DNA from 4 places in the Clostridioides sp. LIBA-2809 genome. Region 2 is predicted to be linked to each of the others. Evidence: riboswitches for the same ligand, from Rfam matches in the RefSeq annotation. Region 2 holds a riboswitch; each other region holds the start of a gene.
The links. Region 2 has a riboswitch for lysine ahead of ACTG44_RS17985 (aspartate-semialdehyde dehydrogenase). Riboswitches for the same ligand answer to the same signal wherever they lie in the genome.

Region 1 (9,730 bases), 190 kb from region 2:
TAGGTTAAATAGAGCAACTTTAATAGAAAGTATGGGACAAAACTATATAACAGTAGCAAAATCTAAAGGATTGCCAAATAGGATAATTACTTTTAAATATGCTTTTTTAAATTCTTTAATGCCTATTGTAACCGTTTTAGGAAACTATTTTGGTGCAATTTTAGGAGGTTCTACAGTAGTTGAGGTTATTTTTAGTATTCCAGGTATGGGAAGCTATGTAATACAAGGGATAATGAGTAGAGACTATCCAGTTGTACAGGGATACGTACTATTTACAGGAATTATATTTGTATTATTTAGTTTAGTTGTGGATATATGTTATCTATTTCTTAATCCTAAAATAAGGATAGGAGGTAAATGATATGGAGAAATTTAAAGGAATGTTATTTATACATAAAGTAGCTTTTTTAGTGTTAATAATTATGATACTTGTTGCTTTTTTTGCACCTAAATTAGCTCCATATGACCCTAATAAGGTGCAAATGGCTGATAGGTTAATGGGAATATCTAGAGAGCATATACTTGGGACTGATACTCTAGGAAGGGATATTTTAAGTAGGATATTGTATGGAGCTAGAGTGTCTATATCTTTAGCATTTGTAGCAACCTTATTAACAATGATATTTGGAAGTTTTGTAGGTATAGTAGCAGGGTATTGTGGTGGTATAGTAGATATGATAATTCAGTCGATTGTAAATATATTTCAAGGTCTTCCAAGTCTTAGCTTTATGATTGCTCTTGCTGGAGTTCTTGGTCCAGGAATAAAAAGTTTATTAATAGCAATAGTATTTACTTCTTGGGCTGGGTTTTCAAGAGTAGTTAGAGGAGAGGTACTAAAGGTAAAAGAGGAAAAATATGTTGAAGGTGCAAGAGCATTAGGTGCCAGCCATCTTCATATAATTTTTCATTATATAATTCCAAACATATTTGCTCCATTTATAGTACTATTTACAATAAGAATAGGGAAGAGTGTACTTTCTATGGCATCGCTAAGTTTTTTAGGATTAGGGATACAACCTCCACAGGCAGATTGGGGAGTTATGATAAATGATGCTAAAACACATTTTAGAAGTTATCCTAATTTGTTGCTGGCACCAGGCTTTAGCATATTATTATTGTGTTGTAGTATAAATTTAGTTGGTGATGCGCTAAGGGATATGTTTGATGAAAAAATCAACTCTTTAAGTCAATATCTTTAGAAGGAATCAAAAATATGAGCAGAGATATAAATATAAAAGATTTAAAAATTTATTTTAATACTAAAGAAGGAAAAGTGAGAGCTGTAGACGAAGTATCTGTAACTTTTCAAAGTGGTAAAATTACAGGAATTATTGGAGAAACTGGTAGTGGAAAATCAGTACTAGGATTGGGAATTTTAAACCTTGTATCCAATAATTCAATTGTCTCAGGTAGCATTTTATATGAAGACAAAGATTTATTAAAACTTAAGGAAAAAGAACTCAGAGAAATTAGAGGAAAAAAGATAGCATTAATACCACAAAATCCATCGAGTTCTTTCAATCCTATATTAAAGATAGGAAGTCATATTAATGAACTTTTCTATTATCATGCAAAAGAAAAAAAGAGCTCATGTAAGAGTAAGAGCTTAGATATATTAAGAAAATTTTCATTTTCAAATACTGATTTAATTTACAATTCTTATGGTTTCCAACTAAGTGGAGGAATGAGCCAAAGAGTATTGGCAGCTATAGGGACAGCACTAAACCCAAACTGGATAATTGCAGATGAACCAACTAAAGGGCTAGATGCAATAATAAGAAAACAAGTATACGAGGTATTTTGTGATTTAAGAAGTAATATGGGTGTTAGCATGATACTTATAACTCATGATTTAATGTTAGCCAAAAAACTTTGTGATGAAGTTATGGTTATGTATGCAGGGAAAATCATAGAAAGGGGTTCTAAAGATAGTGTATTTAATACCCCTTTACATCCTTATACAAAAGGTCTAATTGATTCACAGCCAAATAAAAAATTAATGCCTATTGATGGGATAGCACCAAGTCTAATAAACTTACCAAAAGAATGTAGATTTTTTCAAAGATGTAAAGTTGCAAAAAAATCATGTTCTGATTATGAGCCAGTGCTATTTGATGTAAATGGCTCAAAGGTGAGGTGTTTTATTTATGATAAAAGTTTGTAATCTTTATAAGGAATTTAGGAGCGGAATAATTAATAAGAAAATAGTTAAGGCAGTAGATGATGTATCATTTGAAATAGAAGAAGGAAAAACCTTGGGTCTTGTAGGAGAAAGTGGATGTGGAAAATCAACTTTATCAAGGATTATTTTAAGACTTGTTAAATCTGATGGAGGTAAAATTTATTTTAATGGTAGAAATATAAGTAATTATAATTTTTCTCAGATGAGGAATTTAAGAAAAGAGATGCAAGTAATATTTCAACATCCAGATTCAGCTCTAAGTCCTAAGAAAACTATATATGATAGCCTTGTAGAACCATTAAAGATTCATAAAATCTATGAGAAGAATAAATCAACAGAATATATAAAGGAATACTTAAGTTTTGTTGGAATTAGCGAGGAAATCTTAACTAGATACCCATATCAAGTCAGTGGAGGACAAATACAAAGAGTTGCTTTAGCCAGAGTCCTTTTATTAAAGCCTAAATTTATAATATTGGATGAGCCTACATCAATGTTAGATGTATCTGTACAAGCTCAAGTTGTACAAGTTCTGAAAAAAGCTCAAAAACAATTTAATATAACCTATTTATTTATATCTCATGATATAGACTTAGTAAAGGAATTTAGTGATGAAATTGCAGTTATGTTAAATGGTAAGATAGTTGAAATTATAGGTTCCAAAGAATTATATAAAAGTGCAAAGCATACTTACACTAAAGAGCTTATTGAGAATTTTATTAATTTTTAGAGCAGAGTAATCAATTATTTAGTTAAGCACTTAATTAATATAGCATTAATTTAGTAAAAGTGGTTTACTTTGATTATGGAAAATGATAAATCTCAACCTTAACATTTTTAGAAAGGAAGATTAATCATGTATTATAAAGATATAGATTTCGAAAAAAAATTGCATGAGTATATTGAAAATAAAGAAGGATATGCAAAGGAAAGAGCATTTGATGATGAGGTGGAAAGACTATTTTTAAAAAAATTATCTCATAAGTATGATGATAATCCAACACTTTATGATTATTCAAAAGAAGTATTTGATTTTATTGATAAATTAATAGATGAAGGAAAAAATCTTATAGAAATTGGTGCAGGTACAGGTAAATTTACTATACCACTTTCTAAAAAATGCAAGGTCGTAACTGCTAATGATTTTTCAAGGGATATGCTTGATGTACTTGGACAAAAGATTAGGGAACATAATATAACTAATATAAACACAGTACAAGGTAAGTGGGAAGATGTCAATATTGAGTGCAGTGACTACATTTTATCTGTGAATTCACTTTATAGAATTTGGAATATTAAAGATGCCTTGAATAAAATGAATAAGTTGGCTAAAGAAAAAGTAATTATAGTAAGGACTATTCAAAAGCCATTATTCAATGACTTGTATATTGATTTAGGGGAGAAAGATAGAACCTGCCCAGATTATATATATATTCCAAATATACTACATTCTTTGAATATATGTGCAGACACAAAGTTTATTGATGTAGAAAATGAAATTGAATTTGATAGCATAGAAGATATACATCTTAAAATGGAAACTGAATTAAATAAAAAGATTAATTTTGGTGAAGTGGTAGATAAATATATAGATAATATAGAAAAAAGAGAAGATAAATATATTTTTAAACATAAAACTAAAGTTATAATTATATACTGGAATAGTATAAATTAAACTTGTCAATGTCATTAAATGTAAGTATTATTATATTGAAAATATTTACAATCTCGACATATTATGCTACAATTATTTACAATAAATAAAATTTAATAAGCATTACCTCATCTAATAAAAAGATTGAGGTAGAGGTTGCATTTACTAAGATTAATATTGAAGAGGTCGGAAACCAATGAAGCAATATAAAAGGAGTAAGTGCCGAAGTGCTAGTGTCCAAAGCTAGTGCTGGGACTGTATTTAATAAGTACAGTACTGTCATCAAAATCAGCCCGAATTTTGATGGAGAGCTATCTTAGATAAGATAAAGGGAAGATGTAGGTATGTTGTATTTAGCACATTTAGCTCAACATGTATCCATGTTGAGCTTTTTTACATCTATGCAAAATAGGATAGAAAAGGGATGCAATAATAAAATATTTTAATTTAAAAAGTGGGGAGATTACAAATGAGCAGTTTAAAAAAGAAGAGGTTTAGTATGCCACAGACACTTACTATAATATTCTTATTAATAGTGGTAATGGCAGTTCTTACTTGGATAGTACCAAGTGGAAATTTTGAAAGGGTAGATATAGATGGAAGGTCAGTTGTTGTAGCTGGAACTTATGAAAAAGCACCATCAAATCCACAAGGTGTTACTGATGTATTTTCAGCTCCTATAAAGGGATTTATAGATGCAGCTGAAGTAGTTGGATTTGTTTTGATAGTTGGAGGAGCTTTTGGAATAGTTAACAAAACAGGTGCAATAGAAGCCATTATAGCACACACTGTAAATAAAATGAAGAAGTTTCAATTTTTAATAATACCTATATCAATGATTTTGTTTGGTCTTGGTGGTACAACTTTTGGAATGAGTGAAGAAACATTACCTTTTTATATGATATTTATTCCACTTATGACCAGCATGGGATATGATTCATTAACTGCGGTGGCAACAGTGTTTATAGGAGCAACAGCTGGATTTGGAGCGGCAACTACTAATCCTTTCTCTGTAGGAATAGCACAGGCATTGTCACAAATAACACCAGGTTCTGGAATAGAGTTTAGAGTTGTTATGTTTATAATATATATGGCTATATCCATAGGATTTGTTATGATGTATGCCAATAGAGTTAAAAAAGACCCTAAAAAGTCTTTAGTACACGATATATCACTAAATCAAGAATCAATGACTAATACTGATACAAACATAAAAGAATTTACAAAAAGAGAAGCCATGGTAATAGCAATTTTCGTAATAGGTATGGCAATTATGATATTTGGAGTTTTAAGGTTAGGATGGTATATAACTGAGATTGCAATGATATTTACAGCAATAGGTATAATATCAGGAATAGCGTCAGGGCTTAAACAAGATGAAATAGTTAATTCATTTATAAGTGGAGCAGGAGATTTAATGACAGCTGGGTTATGTATAGCATTTGCACGTGGAATCGTAATAATAGCAGAAAATGGATTTATAATAGATACAATTTTAAATTCTGCAGCAAATTTATTAAATGGACTACCAAAAACTATATTTATAAATTTAACTTTCTTGATAGAAGGTTTAATAGCATTTTTAATACCATCAGCATCAGGACTTGCATCACTTACAATACCTGTACTTGCACCACTTGGAGACTTAGTTGATGTATCTAGACAAATGATAGTTACAGCTTATCAATTTGGTATAGGTGTAACTAACCTAATAACACCTACATCAGGTGTTTTAATGGGAGCACTAGCAGTAGCTAATATTCCTTGGTCAAAGTGGGTTAGATTCGTAGTTCCTCTAATGGTAGTATTAACAATTCTTGTAATGGTATTCTTGACAATAGGATTATATCTAGGATTCTAATAGGAGGTAAGTTATGATAGAGAGTGTAAAGAAAAGAGCTTATGAGATAGAGGATGAACTTGGAAAAGAAATTGAAGAAGTATGTGATTTTATATTCAATAACCCAGAACTAGGCGAAGAAGAATATATATCATCAAAGTACTTAGTAGAGAAAATGAAGGAATATGGATTTGATACAACTTATCCGTACTGCAATATGGATACTGCTTTTAGAGCAGAATTAGGAGATAGTGATGGTCCTACTATAGCATTTTTAGCTGAGTATGATGCACTTCCTGGATATGGAGAAGATAAAGAGCCAGGTCATGCTTGTGGACACAACTGGATTGCGGCATCTACACTAGGAGCCTGTATAGTATTAAGTAAGTTAAAAGAACATTTTAAAGGAAAAATTGTATTAATAGGGACACCAGCTGAAGAAACAACAGGAGGAAAATGTGACTTAGTTAAAGCAGGAGCTTTTGACGATGTTGATGTAAGCTATCAGATGCATATAGAAGCGTTCAATAATATAAACTGCAAGGCTTTGGCAATAGATTCATTAGAGTTTAGTTTTGAAGGGGTATCAGCACATGCAGCTAGTCATCCTCATATGGGAGTTAATGCATTGGATGCAGTGCAACTTACTTTTGCTGGAATAAACGCTTTAAGACAACATGTAAAATCAGATGTTAGAATACATGGTATAGTTTCAAATGGAGGAGAAGCCCCAAATATAGTTCCAGAAAAAGCAGCTTGTAAGTTTTTTGTAAGAGCTGCTGAAAGAAGTTATTTAGATGAAGTAACTAAAAAAGTTATAAACTGTGCAAAAGGAGCAGAGTTAATGACAGGAGCTAAACTTTCTTATAGATATTTTGAAAATTCTTTTGACAATATAATAAACAATAAAGTACTTCAAAGGATAACAAAAAACAATTTAATCGAAGCAGGTATAACAGATATACTAGAAGGGAAAGATGGGCCAGTAGGTTCTACAGATATAGGTAATGTAAGTCAAGTTTGTCCTACTATGTATACAGAAATAGCTTTAGATATAAATCCAATGGTATATGTTCATGAAAAAGAGTTTCTAAATTATGCAAATTCTGAGGAAGCTTATGATAAACTTCATAAATCAGTAAAGGCAATGGTGGGCTGTGCATTGGAGATTTATCTGGAAGATGGGCTACTTGATGAGATTAAGAAAAATCACTTAAATTAATTTAAATTGAAAATAAAACAAAGAGGTATTACCTAAAAATTGGTAATACCTTTTTTATATGATGGAAGTGAAGGCTTGCTATAACCAATTTGGGTGTATAAAGAGAAACATGTATGATAATAATTACGTAAATAGTTCTACAAACGAAAATCTATTTAATATATATTTGTATTTTTACAAAATAAAAATAAGATAAATAGTATATGTTATATACAAAGAAAGATGTAGGGTATAAAATAAAAATGAAATTATTCTTATAATAAAATAAGGAGTAGATAAATATGAAAATATTAATCTCTATAGATTCCTTGAAAGGAAGCTTATCTTCAATAGAGGCAGCGAATGCAATAAAAAAAGGAATATTAAAAGTTAAAAAAGATGCAGAAGTAAAGATATTACCACTTGCAGATGGTGGAGAAGGAACAGTAGATGCTTTAGTTCAAGGAATGAATGGTGAAAAAGAAATCATAGAAGTTACTGGTCCAATAGTTAAAAAAGTAAATGCAACATATGGATTATTAAAAGAGACAAATACAGCAATAATAGAAATAGCTCAAGCATCAGGACTGACATTGGTTCCAATTGAACTTAGAAATCCTTTATACACTACAACTTATGGTGTTGGAGAAATAATAAAGGAAGCAATAAATAAGGGATGTAGAAACTTTATAGTAGGTTTAGGAGGAAGTGCCACCAATGATGCTGGAGTAGGTATGCTTCAAGCCTTAGGATTTGAGTTTTATGATGAAAATAACAAACTAGTAGGATTAGGTGGAAAAGTTTTAAATGAAATAAGACATATAAAAATAGATAATAGATTAAAAGTACTAGATGAATGTAATTTTAAAATAGCTTGTGATGTAAACAATCCACTGTTTGGGAAAAATGGAGCTGTACATATATATGGCTCTCAAAAAGGTGCAACAGCAGAAATAATTGAAGAGTTAGATAATGGGCTTAGAAACTTTGCTAATGTAGTCAAAAATGACTTAGACAAAGATATAGCAAATGTGGAAGGGGTAGGAGCAGCAGGAGGGCTGGGTTTTGCGTTTTTAGCATTTTTAAATTCAAAGTTAGAATCTGGAATAAAAATAATATTAGAAGAGATTAAATTAGAGGAAGAATTAAAAGGTGTAGATTTTGTTATAACGGGAGAAGGTAGATTGGATAATCAAACTGCTATGGGAAAGGCACCAATAGGAGTTGCAAAATTAGCTAAAAAATATGGTGCAAAAGTAATAGGTTTAGCTGGAGCGACAACAGAAGATGCAGTTAAGTGTAATGAAGAGGGGATAGATGCTTATTTTTCTATAGTAAATAGGGCTATGACAATAGAAGAAGCAATGGATAAAGAAACTGCCATTGATAATATGACTGCCACAACAATACAAATATTTAATCTTATAACTAGTGTACAATAACTATGAAATAAGTAATAAAAATAAGATATATTAATTAAAGAAGAAAGCTATTATGAAAAAAAAGCTATCACGTAGAAATTTAGACTTTTAGTGTAATAGCTTTTTTATTTTGTATTAATAGTTTTAACAATATATATTGTAAATACATGTATTTAGATATTCTGAATAAGATAAGCTATTCTATTCATAAAACTACTATAGCTATCTGCTTTAGTAAGTTCTTTAACATTATTCCACTCAGACAGTATTTCAATAAAGCTTTCGAATATGTAATTGAATTTTTCTTTTTCATTTTCATTTATGGGTATCATGGCTATAATTTGTACTTTTTCCTCACCCCATTTAACTGGTTTATCATTGACAATTAAACAGACACCAGTTTTTAAAGCATCCATTTTCATGCTATGAGGAATTGCTACATTGTTATTAAAAGCAGTTGAAGACATGTTTTCTCTTATAAGAACATCATCTACATAAGTAGTTTTAACATATTTATTTTTGTGCAGAATATTTCCCATAAATTTTATATAATCTTTAGCACTATCTAAATATATATTTTTCATAAATAAAGACTCACTGAAGTACATTTCTAAATGATTTTGTACAGTAAGTATGTTTTTTCTATATTTGATTTGAATAAATTTACTTTGGATATTATCATAATCTTTTCTATTTGGGTAAGGATTTATATATACAAAAGGTATGGGGCATCTATTATTAATTGGTAAGGTAGTGATGACCATGTCTACTTTGCTATCAAAGTCTAGATTATGAATATCTGAAAAAATTTGAATAACTTCTATAGATTCATTAAATCTTTTTTCAAGGTCTCTTACTATTCTTAGTTGTAAATCATAGTAATTTGGAGTAATTAATGCACAAAGAACTTTATCTTCTAGTAGTTTTTGTCTATCAAAAAATGAGCCTACATGTAGAGATATATAAGATATTTCATCTTCATCTATTTCTATGTTTTCTAAAATTTGAATCTGATTACAAATATAAACAGATATATCATATATCAGAGGATAGGAATCTTTTAACTTCTGAGGTATTTGATTTCTCAAAATTTGATTATTCTTAGCCCTACTGATTAAATTTTTTACATGAAGAGTAAATTTAACAACAAATTCATCATCAGATAAATCTATAAAGTATAAATCATACACATTTTTAATTATTTTTTTAGTTAGATTAACAAAATGTTCATTTATATAATTTGATAAAGATTTAGTATCCATTTTATGATAGTTTAAAACTGTGGTTTTGTTTGTTAACTGAAATACTAAATAGTATAACTCTGTACTAGTTAAAGTTATGTTGTATTCTGATTCTAAAAAATTTGATATATCTTTTGCAATATTTACATCTATATTATTGTCTATATAGTTTACTACTTCAACAGACTCTA
Region 2 (9,730 bases):
GTATTTCATTATATTTCTTTTATTATATACTTATTTATCAATTTTAGTATATACTTACTTTTCATTATTTACATTTTATTTTACAGATTTTTTATTATATAAGCATAGTATCAAATAAATTTATCTATTGTATATATTTGAGTTATACTGTGTATTCTCATTATATTATTGTTATTATCCTAACATGCTGTCCATATTATAAAATCCTGGTTTTTGTTTAACTAAATATTTAGCAGCAGCTATAGAACCACTTGCAAAGATACCACGAGATTGTGCTTGATGGCTTATTGTAAGTACTTCATTATCTCCAGCAAATAGAGCATCATGTTCACCAACAATGTTTCCACCTCTTACAGCATGAATACCAACTTCGTTTGGTTGTCTTTTCGCACTACGACCATATCTACCATAATTATTTTCAACGTTTGGTAAAACATCTTTTATAGCGTTAGCAATCATAACAGCTGTGCCACTTGGGGCATCTACTTTTCTGTTGTGATGTTTTTCTATTATTTCTATATCAAATCCTTCTAATAATTTAGCTGCATCTTTAACCAATTTTACTAATACATTTACACCAAGAGACATATTATATGATTGGAATACAGGAATAACTTTAGCCGCTTCATGTATTTTGTTCATTTCTTCATCATTATATCCAGTAGTAGCGATTACTAAAGGTGTCTTAGTTTTTAAAACATAAGATAAGATATTATCTAAATTAGAGTGATGAGAAAAATCTATAACTACGTCAACTTTTTCAACTATAGTGCTCATATCTTCATAGATTTTAAGGTCACCTTCACAGCTATCCATACCTCTAGCTGCAACACAAACTAATTCTAATTCACTATCTTCTCTTATAGTATCGGCTAAAATCTTACCCATTTTTCCATCATAACCAGTTGCTATAACTTTTAACATAATTTCCTCCTATGATTAAGGGCTAACTTTTGACCAAACTTATTTTTTACCATGCATCAATTTTTACTATGCATTAACTTTTAGTCCAAAGTTAACTAATTCTTTCTTTAATACTTCTAAATTTGCTGGGTCCATTTCTGCTAGAGGTAATCTTAAATCTCCAACATTGAATCCTAATAAATTCATTGCAGTCTTAACTGGTATAGGATTTACTTCTATAAATAAAGCTGCGATTAGAGCATCCATACCAAGTTGTAATTTTCTAGAACCTTCTATATCGCCTTCAAAGAATTTGGCTACTAAATCGTGAGTTTCTTGAGGGCAAACATTAGCAAGTACTGATATAACTCCTTGACCTCCTAAAGACAATAAAGGAAGTATAGTATCATCGTTACCAGAGTAGATAGCAAAGTCATCTGGTACTAAGCTAGCTATTTCTGCAACCTGTCCTAGGTCTCCACTAGCTTCTTTTACAGCAACTATATTATCTATTTTAGCAAGTTCAACTATAAGGCTAGGGCTTATATTTACACAAGTTCTTCCAGGGACATTGTAAAGTATAATTGGAAGTTTGACACTGTTAGCTATTGTTTCAAAATGACGTTTAAGTCCAGACTTATTAGCTTTATTGTAATAAGGAGTTATGATTAATAGAGCATCTACTCCTAATTTTTCAGCTTCTTGGCTTAGATTAACTGAGTGCATAGTATCATTAGAACCACTTCCAGCTATAACAGGAACTCTTTTATTAACTTTTTCTACAACATACTTAATAGTAGCAAGTTGTTCTTCATCAGTCATAGTATTAGCTTCACCAGTAGTACCACAAGATACTATAGCATCAGTACCATTAGCTATTTGGTATTCAACCAATTCGCCTAATTTGTCAAAATCAACTTTGTTATCCTTTGTAAATGGTGTAACTAGAGCAACAGCAGAACCTTTAAATATCATATAAAATCAATCCCCTCTTTTTTATTTTTGTGTTTTATATTACAGTTACTTCTAATGCTTGTTTTTGTGTTATTATTAATATTTTACAAAATTATATATTTATACAATTTTGCATATTATACTAAATCGTATGATAAAGCCATTTCAGCTATTTGAATTGCATTAGTTGCAGCACCTTTTCTTATATTATCAGCAACAACCCAAAGATTTACACCATTATCAACACTAAAGTCTCTTCTTATTCTTCCAACAAATACTTCATCTCTATTGTCAAATTCTACAGCAGTTGGATATTCATTCTTAGCAGGATTATCAACTACTACAACACCTGGAGCTTCTTCAAGTGTTTTTACCAAATCTTCTAACTCAAATGGATTGTTAAATTCAACATTTATAGATTCACTGTGACCATTTCTTACTGGAACCCTTACAGTAGTTGCAGTTATTTTTAAGTCATAGTTATCAAGTATTTTCATAGTTTCATTTACCATTTTCATTTCTTCCTTAGTATATCCATTTTCAGTAAATGAATCTATATGAGGAAGACAATTGTAAGAGATTTGATGAGGGTAGAATCCAGTAGGATTACCATTCATTCCTTGCTCTAAATCCTCAACTCCTTTAACACCAGAACCAGATACAGCTTGGTAAGTAGAGTATACTACTCTCTTAATTTTGTACTTATCATCAAGTGCTTTAAGAGGAACCATAGCTTGTATAGTAGAGCAGTTAGGATTAGCTATTATGCCTTTGTGTTCTTTTATTGCCTCTGGATTTACCTCAGGAACTACTAAAGGTACATCTGGGTCCATTCTCCAGTGACTAGAGTTATCTACTACTAAGATTCCATTTGATGCTGCTATTGGAGCATACTTTTCACTAATACTTCCTCCAGCAGAGAATAATGCTATTTGTATACCTCTATCAGTAAATGAAGTTTCCTTCAATTCTTCTACTATATATTCTTTACCACCAAATACTACTTTAGAACCAGCTGATTTAGAAGATGAGAATAAAAATAGATTTTCTATTGGAAAATTTCTTTCTTCTAATACTTTTAAAAATGTTCTACCTACCATTCCAGTAGCACCAACTATCGCTACATTTACTTTTTTCATATAAATTCACCCCAATTTTAAATTATTAAAACATTATTTTATTTGATTTTAGTTATACAAGTAAGATATGTTAATATTTTTATATATCCAAAAACTTTAATATTATATTAACAACTTTAATTATATACAAAAAACGTACAAAGGTATACTTTGTACGTCTAATTTATCACTCAAAGTAAACCCTGTAGCTCATCACTCATAATATAAGTGACAGTATTACACATGTTATGTGTAATCCCAGAAAATATAATTGCAAGAAATATTTTCTTCGGCTGTAAATCCTTTTTCCAATCATTAACGCCTGCCAGCTACTATTGGATACTCTTAGTTACAGCTACCTCTACCCTAGGTTAATAGGATATTAAAATTTGATTATTCTAATAATAATACATATTTAAGAAAAAATCAACTTATTTATATAAATATTGCTAAAATTTAAATCCAAAATTTGTCATTTCTTGTTTTAATACATTTAGATTAGTTTCTTCCATTTCAGCTAGAGGAAGTCTTAAATCTCCAACATTAAAACCTAAAATATTCATGGCAGTTTTAACTGGCACTGGATTTACTTCTATAAATAAGGCAGCAATTAAAGCATCCATATCAAGTTGTAATTTTTTTGAGCCTTCAATATCACCTTCAAAGAATTTAGTTACTAAATCATGTGTTTCTTTAGGACATATGTTAGCAAGTACAGAGATAACACCACTTCCACCTAATGATAATAGTGGTAAGATAGTATCATCGTTACCGGAGTATATAGCAAAGTCTTTAGGTACTAATTTAGCTATTTCTGCAACTTGAGCTAAATCTCCACTAGCTTCTTTTACAGCAACTATATTATCTATCTTAGCAAGTTCAGCCACAACAGATGGCTTTATATTTACTTTAGTTCTTCCAGGTACATTATATAAAATAATTGGTAACTTAACGCTATTTGCTATTGTTTCAAAGTGAAGTTTAAGACCTTTTTCATTAGTCTTATTATAGTAAGGAGTTATTATTAAAAGACCATCCACTCCTAATTTTTCAGCTTCTTGACTCATATGAACAGACAACATAGTATTGTTTGAACCAGTACCTGCTATAACAGGTATTCTTTTGTTAACTTTTTCAACTGTATATTTTATTACAGCAAAAATTTCAGATTCACTCATAGTAGTTGCCTCACCTGTTGTTCCACAAACAACTAGTGCATCTGTGTCATTCTCAATGTGGTATTCGATTAATTCACCTAATTTTTCAAAGTTGACATTATTATCCTCTGTAAATGGGGTAACTAAAGCAACAGCAGAACCTTTAAATAACATATAATCAAATCTCCTTTTTTATCTAAATTTAATTTTTTAAGTACAATAATAATTATAGTACAAATTAATTAATTTTAATAGGTATAGTTAATATCTTAACTGTTTAAATAAGATATTTATATTATATTAATATTACAAAAATTTGAAATAAATGTTTTATTCTCAAAATATGCATATTAATTTAATAAAATATACCAAAATGGAAATAAAAAATAAATTTTATGCGAATTTAATAACTAATAATTAATATATTTAGGTTATAATAAATATGTGCGTAAAATCTAATAATAAGTAATAATACGGAAAATTTAGGAGGAATAATATGGATACTTTAAAGGAACTTTTTAAAATAGGAAGTGGGCCTTCAAGTTCTCATACTATGGGGCCACAAAGAGCAGCAGAAAGATTTAAAAATGAAAACCCAGATGCAGAAAGTTTTAGAGCAATATTATATGGTAGTTTGGCAGCTACAGGAAAAGGTCACTTAACTGACTATATAATTGAAAAAACTATAGCACCTAAAAAAGTTGAAATTGTTTGGGAAGAAGATATTATAAAAGATTTTCACCCAAATGGAATGAAGTTTGAAGCTTTAGATAAAGAAGGAAATGTAACAGCTGAATGGACTGTATACTCTGTAGGTGGAGGAACTATAGCAGAAGAAGGTCAGAGAAATAGCAAAAGTAACAGTATATATCACCTAGATACTATGGATGAAATAGTAAAATGGTGTAAGGAAAATAATAAGACTTTAGTAGATTTTGTGTTGGAATGTGAACCAAAAGACATAAAAGATTATATAACAACTATAAAAGATGCTATGAGAAAATCTATTGATGATGGACTAAGCACAGATGAGATAATACCAGGTAAACTATTATTAAAAAGAAGAGCAAGTACATTTTATAATGCATACCAAAAAGATAAGAATTTCTCAACGCTTGTATACGCATATGCACTGGCAGCGTCAGAGCAAAATGCTTCTGGTAATATAATAGTTACAGCACCAACTTGTGGTTCTGCTGGTGTAATTCCAGGAATATTCTTTGCAATGCAAGATTTTTATAAGTATGATGACGAAAAAATAATCGAAGCTCTACTTGTAGCTGGGATAATAGGAAATATAATAAAGACTAATGCATCAATATCTGGAGCAGAGGTAGGGTGTCAAGGTGAGGTTGGTGCAGCTTGTTCTATGGCAGCAGCGGCAGTAGCATACTTAAAAGGTGGTACTATAGACCACATTGAATATGCTGCAGAAATAGCACTTGAACATCATCTAGGAATGACTTGTGACCCTGTATATGGATACGTTCAAATTCCATGTATAGAAAGAAATGCAATGGCAGCTCAAAGAGCTTACGATGCAGCTAATTATGCATTATTAACTGATGGCTCACATTCTGTCTCCTTAGACCAAGTTGTTGAAACAATGAAAGAAACTGGTATAGACATGATGGATAAGTATAAAGAAACTGCTAAGGGTGGACTTGCTAAACATTTCTTCTCTTGCTAAAAAATAAAATTTTTAACTAATAATTCCCCTGTTTTGATTTATGAAACAGGGGAATTATTATTAATGGTGAATTATTTAATAATGCAAAATATTTTTATATTAAATTTAATTTTTTACTTTTAATTAGTATAGTTTGTTATATAATATTTTAATTATGAGAGATATAGAAATATTTTTTAATAAATTAGAATTTGGAGGAGATTACATGAGAGAGGCATCATATTTACAAGAGCAACTTTATAAACATAGAAAGGCATTAAACCCAATCGCAGAAATTGGAAGAAAAGAATATAAGACTTCAAAGTACATAAGAGATTATCTTGACAAATTGGGAATTAAATATGAAGTTTATTTAGAAACAGGTATAGTAGGTATAATAGAAGGTAAAAGACCTAAAAAAGATATAGCTTTTAGAGCTGATATAGATGGGCTTCATAGCGAAGAGGGTGTAAAACATTTATGTGGTCATGATGGACATGCTACTATATTACTTGGGTTAATTGAGTATTTAAATGACAATAAAGAAGAGCTAAATGATAATATAGTATTCATATTCCAACCAGCAGAAGAAGGGCCAGGGGGAGCAAAAGCTTTAATAAATGAAGGTGTGCTTAGAAAATATAATGTTGATGAAATATATGGGCTTCATATATATCCAGAGTTACCTGAAGGTTATGTTGGTACAAGAGAAGGATACTTTATGGCTCAAATAGGAGATATTGATATAGAAATAGTGTCTAAAAGTGGGCACGGTGCTATGCCACAAAATGGGATTGATGGGATAGTAATAGCTTCAAACTTTATAAGTTCACTTCAAACTATAGTATCAAGAAATATAAGCCCAATAGACAATGCAGTGTTGACTATTGGTAGAATTGAAGGTGGGGCTAGAAGAAATATAATAGCTGAGAACATAAAGATGGAAGGTACTATGAGATGTTTCAGCCCAGAAGTGTATGAGAAAATGAAACTTAGAGTTAGAGAACTTGCTAGAGGGTTTGAAGTAGCTTATAACTGTAAGGTTAATATAAATATCATAGACGATTATATTGCTGTTAAAAATGACAAGGATTTATATCAAGAATTTGTATCAGCTGTTGGAAATGATACTGTTGTGGAATTGGAGCCACTTATGATATCAGAAGATTTTTCTTACTATCAAAAAGAAGTTCCAGGTTTATTTTTTATGTTAGGTTCAAAAAATGAGGAAAAAGGATTTGTAAATGGTCTTCATAATATAAACTTTAATTTTGATGAAAAGATATGTGTAAATGCACTGAATGTTTATGCAAAATTATTGAAATATAAAGAAGCTATAAATTAAGAAGTAATTTATAAATATTAAAAAGTAGAGATACTTAAATTTAAAAAGATGTGAATTGATAAATACCCCTTACATATTTGTATAAATTTCTTTTAATTGACAAAAATACAAATAAGAAGGGGTGATTTTTTTGAAAGAAAATATGCAAAGAGAAAAGAAGATAACTAATGGCAAGAATACTAAAATATTGACAAATGATGATATAATGAAATATGAGATAGCCTCAGAACTAGGTCTTATGGACAAAGTTGGAGAACGTGGATGGGCAGGTCTTACAGCTAAGGAAGCTGGAAGAATCGGAGGTATGCTTACATCACGCAAAAAGAGGCTGAAAAAGATTGTGGAGGGGCAGAATAAAAAGGATGAGTCAATATAGCGATTTTGCGTTTGTATACGATGAACTTATGAATGAAGTTGATTATGAAGGCTGGGTTAAATATATAGAAGATATAATAGATGGTGAAGGTGTAAAAGTAAAAAATATATTGGAATTGGCATGTGGTACAGGTAATCTTACAATTCCATTAACTAAAAAAGATTATGATATAGCTGGCATTGATATATCTGATGAGATGCTTAGTGTAGCAAGAGAAAAAGCAGAAAAAGAAGGCGTAGAATTGGTTTTACTTCAACAAGATATATCAGAACTAGATTTTGAAATATCTGATTTAGATTGTGTGCTTTGTGCTTGTGATGGATTCAACTATATAACCTATGATGATGATTTGGAAAATGTATTTTCAAAGACATATGAATTATTAAAAAAAGATGGAATATTTATATTTGATATAAGCTCATTTTATAAATTAGCCAATATATTAGGAAATAATATGTACGGTGAAAATAGAGAAGATATAGCCTATATGTGGCAAAATTACTTTGATGATGAAGAAAATCTAATTGAAATGGAGCTTACATTTTTTATTAAAGATGAATATGGAAAGTTTGAAAGATTTGAAGAAGTACATCAACAAAGGGCGTATACTGAAGATGAAATAGTTGATATGCTTAAAGAATCTGGGTTTAAATATATAAAATCTTATGGAGATTTTACTTTTGATGAACCTAATGAAGAAAGTCAAAGGATATTTTTTGTATGTAAAAAATAAGATATTTTTGTATGTAAAAAAATTTTGTATATATTTGTATATAGAAGATAAATATCATATAAAAATACAACAAATACAGGTTTATATATTAAAACAAATTGATGGTGTTTTATGAACTGTTACTTTTTGATTAAAAAATAGCTACGCACACTTGTGACTTTAGTCGTGAGTTAGTAGCTAAAATAGTCAGCATATAGGGAAACTTATATGTAGAGATAGGATAGAACCTATCTAATACTACTTGAATTGCTGGAAACCCCTAAAGCTAACCAAACTAAAACATAAGGATGAAATAAACCTAAGTGTGAAAGTTACGAAAGTAGAAAAAATTGGTTAGATGGTATAAGGTTAAACCCTAAGTACTTTAAAATGGGCAATCAGCAGGTAAGCTCCTAAGTAGGAGAAACTTCAACGACTATTCCTCTTGAGGGAAGTACACTACAAGCTATTGGTAGTGGAAGTGGGTAGACCTTAACGGATAATGCCGAAGGATAAGATATAGTCTGTGCTTGCATGAAAGTGTAAGAAGTTCATAAGAGAACTGCATAGGAAGTAGCGAACTTATGTGAACGACAACCTCAAAAATGATAAAAGTTAGGACTTACGGTTCTTACATATGTTATTTAAAAATAGATATAAAACCTTCGAAATAATTGTTTTAAATAATTACGTTTGTTAATATTATAATGGGTGATGAAAAATAGAAGTTATTCGGATATGTATATTAATAATCATAAAAAACAATTAAAGTGAGGTGATAGTAGTGGAAAAAGCCTATAAGTTTAGAATGTATCCAAATAAAAAACAGCAAGAGTTAATTAACAAAACTTTTGGATGTTGTAGATTTGTATATAATAAATATCTTGCTAAAAAAATAGAAGTTTATGAAAACGATAAAGAAACTTTTACTTATAAACAGTGTAGTTCTGATTTGACCAATTTAAAAAGAGAATTAAAGTGGCTTAAAGAACCTGATAAATTTTCACTACAAAACACCTTAAAAGATTTAGAAAACGCATATAAAAAATTCTTTAAAGAAAATGCAGGATTTCCTAAATTTAAATCAAAGAAAACTAATAGATTTTCATATAGAACTAACTTTACCAATGGAAATATTATGTACTTTAGTCAATATATAAAATTACCTAAACTTGGTATGGTTAAAGTAAGAGATAAACAAGTACCTCAAGGGAGAATACTTAATGCTACTGTATCCAAAGAACCAAGTGGTAAATATTATGTATCATTATGTTGTACTTATATAGATATTGAAGCATTTGAAAATACTAATAATCAGATAGGTTTAGATTTAGGAATTAAAGAGTTTTGTATCTCAAGTTGTGGAGAATTTATAGAAAATCCTAAGTATCTTCAGAAGTCATTAAATAAACTTGCTAAATTACAAAGAGAATTATCGAGAAAAACAATTGGTAGTTTAAATAGAAATAAAGCAAGGTTAAAAGTTGCAAGACTTC
Region 3 (9,730 bases), 1.6 Mb from region 2:
CCTACACCTAAATCTAATCCCATATTTATTTCTTCTTTAGTCTTATTATTTCCATGGAAGAAAACTTTTTCCATAGGAAAGTTTGACTTATAAGCTGTATATAATTCACCTCCTGAAACTACATCTAGGCACATTTGTTCTTCATTTATAAGGTTACACATGTAAAGAGGTAAAAAAGCCTTACCTGCATAAGCAACCTTATTTTTTCCATCTTTTGCTTTAAAATATTCTACATATTCTCTACAGTTTTGTCTTACTAAAGCTTCATCAAATACATAAAGTGGAGTTTGATATTTTTTACTAAGTTCTAAACAACTCACTCCTCCAATATATAATTCATTATCATTTACGGTCATAGTTCCATGAAGTTTCATAATATCCTCCCCAAATTTTATATATTAAATACTTCTGCTATTTTCTCTATAGCTACTTGCTTATCATCAGAATTTATAGCACAAGTTATACGAATTTCTGATGTAGTTATAAGTTTTATCATTATACCATTTTCATTAAATATCTTAAATACTTTAGCAGCAACTCCAGAAGTATTTTTCATACCAAGACCTACTAAAGAAAATTTAGTGATATTATTATCAATTACTACATGTTCTTCATCTGTATATTTAGATACTATCTTTTTACATTCACCTAGTTCTTCTTTTGGAACTGTAAATGATACACTTATCTTATCTAAAATAGGTGCAGTTTGACTTATCATATCTACACTTATTCCAATAGTTGCTATATCTTCAAATAAACTAGATATATTTTCTGCTTTAAAATCTTTTATTGTTATAGAACTATCATCATCACTAGTAGCTAATCCTGTTATTACTTTATCCTCTAATTTCATGTCTTTTCCCCCTCTTATATATGTTCCTTTTACTGTACCACATGTACGTCCAACATAAATTTCAACACCATATTTTTGTGCAAGTTCTATACTTCTTGAGTGCATTACTTGTGCCCCTAAACTTGCTAATTCAAGCATTTCTTCATATTCAATCTCATCAAGTTTACTAGCTTTTGAATATTTTCTTGGGTCTGTAAAATAGATTCCATCAACATCTGTATATATCTCACATTTTCCATTTAATTTGACTGCAAGAGCTACAGCAGATGTATCTGAACCACCTCTTCCAAGAGTAGTTACATCACCATCTTCATTGATTCCTTGAAATCCAGTTACTATTACGACATTTCCTTCATCTAAACTATTTTTAATTCTATTTACATTTATATCATCAATTTGAGACTTTCCATGAAGACCACTTGTTTTTATATTTAATTGATAAGCATTATAACTTACAGCCTTACATCCAAGTGCATTTAATGCTATTGATAATAAAGAAGCTGAAATCATTTCTCCAGTAGACATCAATGCATCCAATTCTCTTTTACTAGGTTCATTACTCAATTCTTTAGCCAATTTTATATATTCATCAGTAGATTTACCCATGGCAGATACAACTATCACCATTTGTGGATTTTCTTTTCTTCGTTCTATTATATTTTCTGCAATTGATTTTATTTTATCAGTATCTGCTACTGAACTTCCACCATATTTTTGAACAATTATACTCATGCTTTTTCCCCCTCAAGTTAAATTTTGATAAATAAAAACGCCCAAAGGTATACTTTGGACGTGTAAATCTCATAGACCAAGTAACCTTGTAGCTCACCACTTTAAAAGTGACAGCCTTATACATATTATGCATAAGTCCAGAAAATCCGTCCGTCAACAAATTTTCTTCGGCTATAGACCCTTTCATCAATCATCAACACTTACCAGCTCTTATTGAATACTATTGAATATAGCTACCTCTACCCTAGGCTCATTATTTTTTAATTAATTTATTAATATAGTTTTATCACATTCTATATAATATTGCAACAATTATTTTACAAAATGTGGCAAATCCATAGTCTTCTTTTTTAAAATTAGCTTATATACAATTAAATAGTTTATTTAACCCTAAATCTATAAAATTTATGCTATACTCATTATCGTATCTCTCTAAGTCATTTAATTCAGATAGATTATCTGGCGTAACTACCAAAACGTTTGGCACTTTAAAAAATGGAATTGTAGATTTATCTATCTTTCTAGAAAGATTTTCATATTTAGAAATATCTATTTCATTATCTAAATCAACATCTACTAAAACTTGTTTTATATTACCAAATTGGTCTGTATATTCAATAAATAAATCATATTTCATATCATCCACACTAACATTTCGGTAGAATCTTTTTACATCACAACCTGCAGTATTGATTCTAACAACTAATTCTGACCCTACTAGAGCCTTTATTAAATCATCTCCCTTAAAAAGTTTACTACCATTTAAATAGTATACATATGAGAGGTCTTTATAATTATAATAATCCACATCACAAGGATATTTTTTTAATGTATACTCACTACACATTTTTCTCAAAGTTTTTTTAAAGTTTTTTTTATTATATCTCTTTTGGTCTCCATAAATCTTTCTAAATTGAGCTTCTGTAACACATCTAACCCTGCTAATTAAAAGCAATATCTCTTTTTCCATATTTGTCATAGTACATTCTCCTTGAAGTATTATTTGCAAAGTTGTACTAATATTATATTAATTTTATGACATTAAATTTACAAAGAATTGAAATAAAATAGCTAGTTTTTATAAAAATAAATTTTATAAAAACTAGCTATTAACATATTAAATACTATTTTCAGACTTTTTAAGTTAAACTATACATTCTCTTGATTTCCAGAATCTTGAGAGTTTGTATTTTCGTCAGTTCCTGTTCCCTCTTTTGCTTTTTTGTCTTCAAAGTTTGCAATATTTAGGTTATCAAATTCTGACATTTCAATTACACCAGATGCTTCTTTTGAATACGATATTTTAACTTTATCTCCAACTTGAGTCAATGGCAATTCACTAGACACTTTTGAAGTGGCCTTGAATATTATTTCTTTATTTGAATCTAAAGTTACATAATAATTAGTATTTCCGCCTCGTACATCTGGGCTTATTCTCGTTACTGTACCTTCTATGACTTCGTCTTTTAAGTCATTATCAAGTTTTAAATCATTTCCCTTAGACTCTAATGAATCTTTATAGTTTCTTAATGCTTCGTTTTTATCTTCACCTATACCAAGCACATTATAATCTTCAACAGATACAAATGCAACTCTTTTTACAAGACCAGCCTTATCTTTTAATGATGATACATATGTTGGCTGACCTAATATATTATACATTACAGGGAATGTTGCTTCATAATTTTTTTCTTGAACATTACCCTCAGCTGATTTCATCGCAGCTGTCTCAGTAGCTCCTGGTTGTTTATATAATCTAGCTTCTTTTGTTCTAGAGTCAACTAACATAAATCCAATTGTAGATTCATCTCCACCAGAAGATGTTATACCTGTATACCAATAAGACCTATTATCATTTCCATAAACTAGTGATGTTCCTTCTGTTGGTACTAATACTCCTTTTTCTGATATAACAGAATTTAAAAATCCATTAACATAAACACCCCAGTCTTTAATCTGGTCTGTTATAAATTCTTGTGGCTGGATTCTATCTACCCATTTAGGTGTATTCTTAACATTATAAACATTTATTTTTCCAGTTTCTGCGTCAACAGTGGCTATTCCTGTAGCATTTGCTCCTCCATAACCAATTTTATGCTCATATAAACTTACAACCCAATAAGGCTTCCCTTCATCATTTATTTCAAGGGTAAAATCTGTCATACCGACATTTACAATACCATGTATATATAAATGTCTTTGTAAATCTTGATGTAAGTAAGCTTCTGGTTGGTATACTATCTTTATTGGCTTTCCATCTATTTCTTGAACTAATTGAACATCTTGAGGATTACTTGCGGATACTTTTACATAACCACTTGTACCACTTAAAGATGTCACCCATTTAATTATGTCTCTATGAACAAGAGGTGCTACCCAGTACAACTCTCCATCCACATTTTGTATATGGAATTTTCCTAATTTTGACACACTACCTATAGCTGGAACTTCTCCAAGCTTTTTATCACCCAATTTCATGGCCATATCTTCATCTACAAGACGAATGTCATTTACACTAACAGGACTAATATCATCAGTAAATTTACTTTCAGTCACTTTTCCTAATAGTTCTTTATATGCCTTTGCATGAAACACAGGTGTAGAGGCTATAAAAGGTACAACTACAATATACACAAGTAAAGCTATTGCTATTGAAAAATTATATTTGGCAAGTTTAGATGTTCTTTCATTTCTATCCAACATCATATCCAATATTCCTGCCACAACAAAGAAAATTATTCCTACTGAAAATAAAGATGTGAAATCTAATCTAAGTACAGGTAATTTAATAAATGCATAAATTACTACAATTATTAGTGCAACTCCATATGTTTTAAGATATCGTTTCATTTAATACTCCTCTCTACAAAATGTTATTATTACTATTATATCCATATATTTACAAAAAATAAATATTTATCATATTTATTTATATGTTAAGATATCTTTATACATTTATATATCTATTTTATTTAATTATATCTAATCTATATACCCCAAAAATACTATAAAAATGCAAATAATCACAGAAACTTAAAAACTGAAGAAAGTGTTTTAACTAAGATTTACGAATTCTTAATCCTCTCGAAGTTAAACTACTATCTTCAGCCTAATTATCTAGCAATAGTTTTTATATGATAAACTCTAAAATAAATTTTTAGATGTTTGCAATTTTTGATACATAAGAATGTTGTCTAGAATTATATTCTGATAATAAACCTTCATATTCCAAGGTTAGACCAGATAAATTATAAAAATCATTTGGAGTTACTTCAAATGCTTGTTTATTTAAAATGTCTATCTCACTTTTTTCTAACATATCAGCAACAAAGTTTGAACATACATATTTATATTCAGATTGTCTATAAATATTCATTGGCAAATATATCAGTGCCATTATATCATAATAGTAATCTTCTCTATAATCACTAATTAATTTTATATTTCTAAATAGACTTTCATATTGTAAATTATCTACTTCTAATGAATATACTCTACACACAGTATTTTTTCTTATAGCATATAATCCTTGATTTATATTTTCTTCAACAAATCCACCAATAAACGGATTTCTTGGATTTAATCTCCCAAAAGAATACATTGGCTTTAAATTTTCATTTAGTGATATTGACACATGTGTATACAGTTTTTTACTTATATTCCTTATTAAGTAAGATAATAAAGTTCCTGTATATGTTGTTACAATATAGACTTTATTCATCATTTCCCCCCAATCTAGTAACTAAATAATATTACATACTTATAACTTAATATCATAAAATATTCTAACATAATAAATGTTATTTTACAAATTTTGATTTTAAAGTACTTCAATATTATATAAAATATAATAAAAATATAAATATAAGTTTTCTATATTTTTAACCAACAGCTGTTTTCTTTAAATTAATTAAATGATTTAGTATATCTTGAGCCTTTCCAGAATCTTTCAAATACCCTAATGCCCCATTTATTTGTGATTTCAAATCTATTTCTACTTCCATATCTAAGTCAATATTTCCTTTTTTTATAGATATATTTTTAAGAGTCACTGGATAAAGATAACTTTTTTCTAAAGTAATCTTATTTCCATTAACTTCAAATGGAACTTTTTTATTATAGTTACTTAATATTTTTTCTAACATCTTATCACTTATCTTGAATCTACCAAGTTTCACATTTTCAAGACTCACAATTAGATTTTCTCCTTTTAAAGTAGGTCTTAACTCAAGCTCATATTGGCTATTTATTAATCCAAGTACCTTATATGGTCCTGCTACTTTTATTTTTCCATCTTTCATTTCAACAAAATTATTTTCAAGCTCTTTAATCCCATGCTTTTGCATTAATGTATATATTAAATTTCTAAACTCATCCTCTGAAACAGACACTTTTCCAACCATTCTAAGTGGATTTTTTACTACCTCCATGGAATTTATATATGAACCTTTTGACAAGTATTCTTCATCTATAATTTCATTATTTTGTGAACTAACATCATATCTCTCTTTTGGTGTCAAGATGTATACAACAATACCTATAAACACTAAAGCAATAACAAGCAAACTCAATAAAATTTTTGCAACCTTTCCCATAATCGTCTCCTTTACAAATCTGTCAACAGATTTAAAATAAATTTAGATAACTAACTTCACATAATATTCTTAACAATATACATATTATAATACAGTCTTTTGAGGATTAATTCAACAAATCTCATTTTTTGTAAATAAACTGTAAAAAACATAAATTTAGTATAAAAGTTAATATTTTGCATAATACTCTTAATTACACCTTTATTTTTTTCTAATCTTGGATTAAAATTAATATTATGCAATACAGTGTAGTGTACTGTATTATAAGCAAATTAAATAGGAGGTATAAAATATGTCAAATGAAACGAACTCATCTAACTTTATAAAAAATATTATTATAAATGACCTAGAAACAGGAAAACATGACAGTATAATAACTCGTTTTCCACCTGAGCCAAATGGATATTTACATATTGGTCATGCAAAAAGTATATGTCTTAATTTTGGATTAGCTAAGGAATTTAACGGAAAAGCTAATTTAAGATTTGATGATACAAATCCATTAAAAGAAGATGTTGAATATGTAGAATCTATAAAAGAAGATGTTAAGTGGTTGGGATTTGATTGGAACGAGTTAAATTTTGCATCTAACTACTTTGATGAAATGTACAAAAGAGCTTTAATATTAATAAAAAAAGGTAAGGCTTATGTATGTGACTTGACACAAGAAGAAATGAGAGAATATCGTGGTACTTTAACTGAACCTGGAAAAGAAAGTCCTTATAGAAATAGGACTATTGAAGAAAACCTTGATTTATTTGAAAAAATGAAAAATGGTGAATTTAAAGATGGTGAAAAAACATTAAGAGCTAAAATAGATATGTCTTCTCCAAATATAAACCTTAGAGATCCAATTATATATAGAATATCTCATTCAACACATCACAATACAGGAGATAAATGGTGCATATATCCTATGTATGCTTTTGCTCATCCAATTGAAGATGCAATTGAAGGAATAACTCACTCTATATGTACTCTAGAATTTGAAGACCAAAGACCTCTTTATGATTGGTTTGTCAAAGAGTGTGAAATGGAAAATGTACCTAGACAGATAGAATTTGCTAGGCTTAATATAAACAATACTGTTATGAGTAAAAGAAAATTAAAACAACTTGTAGATGAAGGTGTTGTTGATGGTTGGGATGACCCTCGTGTTCCTACAATATCTGGTATCAGACGTAAAGGCTATACAGCAGAAGCATTACGCAATTTCTGTAGTGAAATAGGGGTATCAAAAGTTAATTCTACAGTAGATAGCCAAATGCTTGATTATTTCCTAAGAGAAAATCTACAACCAAAAGCACCTCTTGCTATGGGAATTTTGAGACCTTTAAAGCTAGTTATAACTAATTACCCAGAAGATAAAATTGAAATGCTTGAAATAGAAAATAATGCTAAAGATGAATCTCAAGGAAAGAGATTAGTTCCTTTTTCTAGAGAATTATATATAGAGCAGGATGATTTTATGGAAGAACCTGTTAAGAAATATTTTAGATTTTTCCCAGGAAATGAAGTTCGTTTAAAAGGTGCTTATTTCGTAAAATGTACTGATGTAGTTAAGGATGAAAATGGAAATGTCACTGAAATACATGGAACTTATGACCCTGAAACTAAGAGTGGTTCTGGATTTACAGGTCGTAAAGTAAAATCTACAATACATTGGGTTGATGCTAAATCAGCTATACCATGTGAATTTAGATTATTTGAACCATTAATTCTTGATGATGTGCCTGAAAATGAAGGTAAGCATTTCTTAGAACAAATAAATCCTAATTCATTAGAAATACTACAAGGTTTTGTTGAGCCTACACAAGTAAAGAATGCTAAACCTTTTGATAAATTCCAATTTGTTAGAAATGGATTCTTTAGTATAGATAACAAATATACAACTGATGAAAAACTTGTGTTTAATAGAATAGTTCCTCTAAAAAGTTCCTTTAAACCTGCTAAATAATCTTACAATAAAAAATGAAGACTTAAATAAAAAATTACTTCTACTATAAATAACCTTAGTTAGAAGTAATTTTTTATTTGAGTTTTTATAATTTACTTTAAACCATTAACGTTTTTCACTACTAATCCCCATAACCTCTATTCCATCTTTTATACATTCTATGCTAAGAGGAAAATCTGGACCTTTTTCTCCATCAATATCTGTTATAAGAGAATCTTCACATTCTATATATACTTTTTTAGTTTTAAAGTACAGTATTTCATTTCCATTATATTGATCTAAGTAATCACCTCTAAGCACACTTATCAAAACTGGTATTGATTTTGGAATTGGCATTCCCTTAAAAATAATTACATCTAAATAACCATCATCTATCTCAGCTTTGTATGCTAGATTTATATTTCCTGCTGTTTTGCCATTAAAAATCAACATAAGATACATATCTCCATCATAATACATTTCTTCAGAAGATACTTTTATCTTAAACTTCCTCATATACAATGCTTCTTCTATTCCCTTTATATAATAAGAAATTCTTCCAAATGAATTTTTTAAGTCTGTGTTTATCCTTTGTGATACATCTGTAAACATACCAGCACTTGCCACATTTATAAAGTACTTATTATTAACTTTCCCTATGTCTATTTTCTTCGGTTTTGAATTTATGATTTTCTTTATAGCTTCTTTTATATCAAATGAAATTTGAAGAGCATTTGAAAAATCATTTGCAGTTCCTGTAGGCAAAATTCCAACTGGAATTCTTATGTCTAATTCTTTCATTGCATTTACCACTAAATCTATGGTACCATCACCACCTGCTATAAGTACGTGGTCATAAGAACTATCCACTTCCTTAAATGCATTCTTTACTGGTTCTTTAATATTCAATCTATAGGGTATCAATAAATAATTTCGTTCCTGATATAATTCTATAATCGTGTCCAAATTTGATAATATCTTTTTTTCACCTGAATTAGGATTGTATATAAGTTTTACTTTTTTCATTATTTCTCCTTACTTATTTTATTCTTTTAGTATCCAAAATCTTCGTTTAGGAAAATTACATTTATTCTTTCTGGTGTTAATTGTCTTTTTATAAGTGTGTAACTACAACATATTCTTCCAGGGCTTGAACAGTCTATACATATGCCCGTAGTCTTACATCCAGTATTTGTATTTAATCTTTTACAATTAGCTGGAGCAGCTATTGTTTTTGTTCTTTTTATAGCTTCATCTATATCTTTAACTATTTTGTTTACTCCTGCTATAACTATCACTTTGTCAGGTCCATATATCATGGCAGCTACTCTATTTCCATTTCCATCTAGATTGTAAAGTTCTCCATTTTCTGTTATTGCATTGGTACTTGTAAAATAAGCATCAGCCGAAAAAGATTTTCTATAGATTTCCTTCATTTCTTCTGGTTTAATGTCTTTTGCATATCTATCAAGAAAATCGTACTTTTCTCTTATAAAATCAATTACTCCTGTTTCAAATAAAGTCATAGAGCCTCCACATCCTACTAGAGAACCCACTTTTACTATTTCTTCAATTTTTTTAAGAAGCTCTTCCTTATTATTTACCAAATACCCT
Region 4 (4,016 bases), 2.0 Mb from region 2:
TTTCAATTGAATTTAAAACATTTCTTAAAGCATTTTCTTCATGCTTTGTGCCAACAAGTTTGTCTTCCACAAATGAAACATCACGTTTTCCAAAAAAATCTCCAAAAAATTTTATAGTTGTTATTATGCCTTTATCAACATTTAGATTAAACTCAACATTTCCACCAGAATATTTTAACTCATTTGAAAGAGTATATTTTGGTGAATTACCAAAGTTCCAATCCCAAGTTTCATATTTTAATTTAGTAAGTTTTTCTATTTGTTCTATGTCATACTTACTTAAACAATAATTAGTATTATCAATATTAGTTTTAGATAAATAATCCATAATTGCATCTTTAAATTCCAGTATATCCATTTTAGATTTTAGATGTTCACTTATATTAGTTACACGAGATTTTACAGATTTTATTCCCTTTCCTTCAAATTTTATAGGCTTTACTTTTAAAGCTTTTGAAAGGTCGTTTATCTCAGATGAAAATAACAACGTACCATGGTGCATTACCTTGTTTTTGTAGTTGTACTGGGCATTTCCAGAAAATTTCTTACCATCTATAAGAAGGTCATTTCTTCCAGAAAATTCAGCGTTGACATCTAATGTTTTAAGCAAGTCTATTATTGGTTGAGTGAATCTTCTGAAATCACTAAAGCTATTATTATTGCAAGCTATGAATGTAAAATTTATATTTCCTAAATCGTGAAATACAGCTCCACCACCAGATTGTCTCCTAACGACAGGTATAGAATTTTCTTTTATATATTCTAAATTTATTTCAGAAAGTGTATTTTGATTTTTTCCAACAATTATAGAAGGTTCATTCCTCCATAAAATAAATAAGTCTTCGTCAAGATTTTTAAGAAGATACTCTTCCATTGCTAAATTGAAGTAAGGGTTTGTCTTTTCATTGTAAATTAATAACATTAAAGTAATTCCTCCATATAATTGATAAAATTTTTTTGTTGGTCTTAGTACAATTAATTTTATAATTCGACAATAACTTGAAAAGTCCTTTAAATTAGAAGTTTTAAACAAGAAGATAATCGTGTGTTAATAGAAGTGTCCATTAAACAAAATCAGAATAAAATGGAATTTCATGTAAAAAATAAAAAGGATTTTTAAAAACCACCTTGCAAAGTTTAAATAAATAATATATACTCAAAATATACTTAATAAAAGTGAATAGAAGGGTAGAGGCGCAATAATCTATCAGTACTAATAATGAGTTAAGCACAGAGATTTATTAGGAAAGGAGATATTGCCGAAGTTTTATAATCGATGCTTTAAGATTATATTGCTGGGGGTACATAGAAAATATGTACAACTGTCACAGGTTTATTTGTGGTGAGCTATCATTTAAGGAATTATATTATACTTATTTTAATATTGTTGATGTATTGTAATTTTTAAGCCTTGAGTGTTTAGCACTTAAGGCTTTTTTAGTTTTATCAAATACCCTGTACAATTCACAAAACTAAAAAGAGAGGGAGATTTATATGAGAAATAAAAAAATTAATATTATTTTTCTGACGACAATTATGTTCATAATGTCAACCGTAATGGTTTTTGCGGAGGAAGATATAGACACTATTGCACTAGCTAATGCAGAAAAATTTGGAATTTTAACTTTAATACCACCATTAGTTGCTATAATACTTGCATTTATAACTAAAAACGTAATAATTTCCTTACTTATAGGAATTCTTTCTGGTAGTTTTATAATTAAAGCTAGTGGTATAAATGTGTTTGCCACACTTATACAATCATTTTTAGATTTAGTGGACAGAGCTTTGGTATCGCTATCAGACCCATGGAATGCAGGAATAATACTACAAGTTCTAGCAATTGGAGGAGTAATAAATCTTGTTGCTAAAATGGGAGGAGCTAAGGCTATAGCTGAAGCACTTGCCAAAAGAGCGAAATCAGCAAAAGGTACACAACTTATAACATGGTTTTTGGGTCTTTTAGTATTCTTTGATGATTATGCTAATTCATTAATAGTAGGTCCTATGATGAGACCTGTTGCAGATAAAATGAAAATATCAAGAGAAAAATTAGCCTTTATAATAGATGCTACAGCAGCACCAGTTGCTGGATTAGCCATAATATCTACATGGATAGGTCTTGAAGTTGGTTTAATACATGATGCTTTTGAAAGTATAAGTGTGGATGTTGATGCATTTGGTATATTTTTAAATACAATACCATTTAGATTTTATAATATATTAATATTAGCGTTTATTGTAATATCAGCATTATTATTAAAAGAATTTGGGCCAATGAGAAAGGCTGAGATAAAATCTAGAAGTAGAAAAGTTGGTACAGACCTTGATGAAGGCGTAGAAGAATTAGATGATTTAGCTCCAAAAAATGGAGTGAAATTGAGTGTGTGGAATGCTATAATTCCAATTGGAACATTAATAATAGTTGCTTTAGCATCATTCTATTATAGTGGATATACATCTATAATGGAAGGTGAAGATAAAGCTCTAATACAACTATTTACAAATTCACCATATTCTTTTGGGGCAATAAAAGAAGCATTTAGTGCATCTGATGCATCTAGAGCATTATTCCAATCTGCACTTGTTGCAAGTTTAGTTGCTATTATAATGGCTGTAGTAAAAAAGATTTTTACAGTATCAGAAGCAATTGATGTCTGGATAGATGGAATGAAAAGTTTAGTAATTACTGGTGTAATATTAATACTTGCATGGTCATTGAGTTCAGTAATAAAAGAATTAGGTACAGCTAAATTTTTAATACACTTATTATCAGGCTCACTACCTCCATTCTTATTGCCAAGTTTAATATTTGGTTTAGGAGCAATAATATCTTTTGCTACTGGAACAGCTTATGGAACTATGGGTATACTTATGCCACTTGCAATACCACTAGCATACTCATTAAACCCTGATATGTCCTATGTAATAGTAAGTACAAGTGCAGTTTTAACAGGTGCAATATTTGGAGACCATTGTTCTCCAATTTCAGATACAACAATACTTTCTTCAATGGGAGCTGGTTGTAATCACATAGACCACGTTAATACTCAAATGCCATACGCTATATTTACAGCAATAATCACTATTGTATTTGGATATATACCAGCTGGATTTGGATTACCAATATATATAGTATTACCAGTGGCTATAGCTGCGATATTTGTGGGTATTCAAATAATTGGTAAGAAAGTTGATGAAGCAGAGATAGAACTTGCAGAATAAGGATATAAATAAATTTCACCTTTTATTATCATTGTTTTGTTAGTTTTTAGATAATTTTAAAAAGTTATTGAAAATAATAGCGAAATATAGTAAAATAAAAGAGTGATAAGCGGATGTGGCGGAATTGGCAGACGCACTAGACTTAGGATCTAGCGCCATTGGCGTGGGGGTTCGACTCCCTTCATCCGCACTCTACAGTGCTTAGTTGTGCTGAAAAAAAAACTGGGGTTGCTGGCTTTCGGAGTGGGCTATCCCGTTTTTATTTTTTGAGAAATAAACCAAAATACAATATGAATATATTTCTAAAGATATTTTCTAATAAATATACAAAAGCACATTAAGTGCTTTTTTTTGTTGTCTGAAAATGTGTTTACATATAAATTTTAAGACATTTGTTAAGAATATAAAATCTATAATAACGTATTTCTAATAAACAATTTAAAGTCACAATATAATCTGTTTTTTATAAACTTATAAAAAATATATCTGTTTAATAAGTTTAATTTTATTTAAAAATGCTCTATTTCAAAATCTTATTTTTCACAAAGATAAAATTGCAAACGATTCTATTGTGTGTATGAATATATCTTTAACATAATATAGTAAATTACAATATAACTTTACTTTTAGTGTTTTGTATGACATATTAATAATAAATTAAATAAATATATTATTTTACATTAATATATAACATATATGTATAAAAGTTAATAATATAAAAGTAATATAATTGATAATAAAAACTTAACAAAAAAATTAATACATAAAAAAAAATAAATATAATGTGTTGA

Region 1: linked by a shared signal. The riboswitch ahead of ACTG44_RS17115 (YfcC family protein) and the one ahead of ACTG44_RS17985 (aspartate-semialdehyde dehydrogenase) in region 2 are both predicted to bind lysine.
Region 3: linked by a shared signal. The riboswitch ahead of ACTG44_RS10780 (aspartate kinase) and the one ahead of ACTG44_RS17985 (aspartate-semialdehyde dehydrogenase) in region 2 are both predicted to bind lysine.
Region 4: linked by a shared signal. The riboswitch ahead of ACTG44_RS08730 (Na+/H+ antiporter NhaC family protein) and the one ahead of ACTG44_RS17985 (aspartate-semialdehyde dehydrogenase) in region 2 are both predicted to bind lysine.

What each region holds. Positions count from the first base shown of each region.
Region 1 covers NZ_CP197004.1:3,613,483-3,623,212, reverse strand. Annotated here, with positions in the region: gene ACTG44_RS17140 (ABC transporter permease) at 1-361, shown strand, start outside; gene ACTG44_RS17135 (ABC transporter permease) at 363-1,199, shown strand; gene ACTG44_RS17130 (ABC transporter ATP-binding protein) at 1,214-2,164, shown strand; gene ACTG44_RS17125 (ABC transporter ATP-binding protein) at 2,148-2,912, shown strand; gene ACTG44_RS17120 (class I SAM-dependent methyltransferase) at 3,039-3,857, shown strand; lysine riboswitch at 3,979-4,158, shown strand; gene ACTG44_RS17115 (YfcC family protein) at 4,306-5,697, shown strand; gene ACTG44_RS17110 (M20 family metallopeptidase) at 5,711-6,898, shown strand; gene ACTG44_RS17105 (glycerate kinase family protein) at 7,180-8,319, shown strand; gene ACTG44_RS17100 (BglG family transcription antiterminator) at 8,472-9,730, opposite strand, start outside.
Region 2 covers NZ_CP197004.1:3,802,422-3,812,151, reverse strand. Annotated here, with positions in the region: gene dapB (4-hydroxy-tetrahydrodipicolinate reductase) at 175-924, opposite strand; gene dapA (4-hydroxy-tetrahydrodipicolinate synthase) at 991-1,878, opposite strand; gene ACTG44_RS17985 (aspartate-semialdehyde dehydrogenase) at 1,995-2,996, opposite strand; lysine riboswitch at 3,174-3,347, opposite strand; gene dapA (4-hydroxy-tetrahydrodipicolinate synthase) at 3,425-4,306, opposite strand; gene ACTG44_RS17975 (L-serine ammonia-lyase) at 4,629-5,822, shown strand; gene ACTG44_RS17970 (N-acetyldiaminopimelate deacetylase) at 6,028-7,146, shown strand; gene ACTG44_RS17965 (alpha/beta-type small acid-soluble spore protein) at 7,277-7,522, shown strand; gene ACTG44_RS17960 (class I SAM-dependent DNA methyltransferase) at 7,509-8,255, shown strand; gene tnpB (IS200/IS605 family element RNA-guided endonuclease TnpB) at 9,010-9,730, shown strand, end outside.
Region 3 covers NZ_CP197004.1:2,232,400-2,242,129, forward strand. Annotated here, with positions in the region: gene lysA (diaminopimelate decarboxylase) at 1-374, opposite strand, end outside; gene ACTG44_RS10780 (aspartate kinase) at 392-1,585, opposite strand; lysine riboswitch at 1,667-1,835, opposite strand; gene ACTG44_RS10785 (hypothetical protein) at 1,947-2,564, opposite strand; gene ACTG44_RS10790 (hypothetical protein) at 2,735-4,435, opposite strand; gene ACTG44_RS10795 (hypothetical protein) at 4,743-5,306, opposite strand; gene ACTG44_RS10800 (hypothetical protein) at 5,467-6,180, opposite strand; gene ACTG44_RS10805 (glutamine--tRNA ligase/YqeY domain fusion protein) at 6,473-8,137, shown strand; gene ACTG44_RS10810 (YegS/Rv2252/BmrU family lipid kinase) at 8,243-9,142, opposite strand; gene ACTG44_RS10815 (lactate utilization protein) at 9,169-9,730, opposite strand, start outside.
Region 4 covers NZ_CP197004.1:1,822,859-1,826,874, forward strand. Annotated here, with positions in the region: gene lplA (lipoate--protein ligase) at 1-922, opposite strand, end outside; lysine riboswitch at 1,182-1,358, shown strand; gene ACTG44_RS08730 (Na+/H+ antiporter NhaC family protein) at 1,495-3,225, shown strand; tRNA gene ACTG44_RS08735 (tRNA-Leu) at 3,335-3,415, shown strand.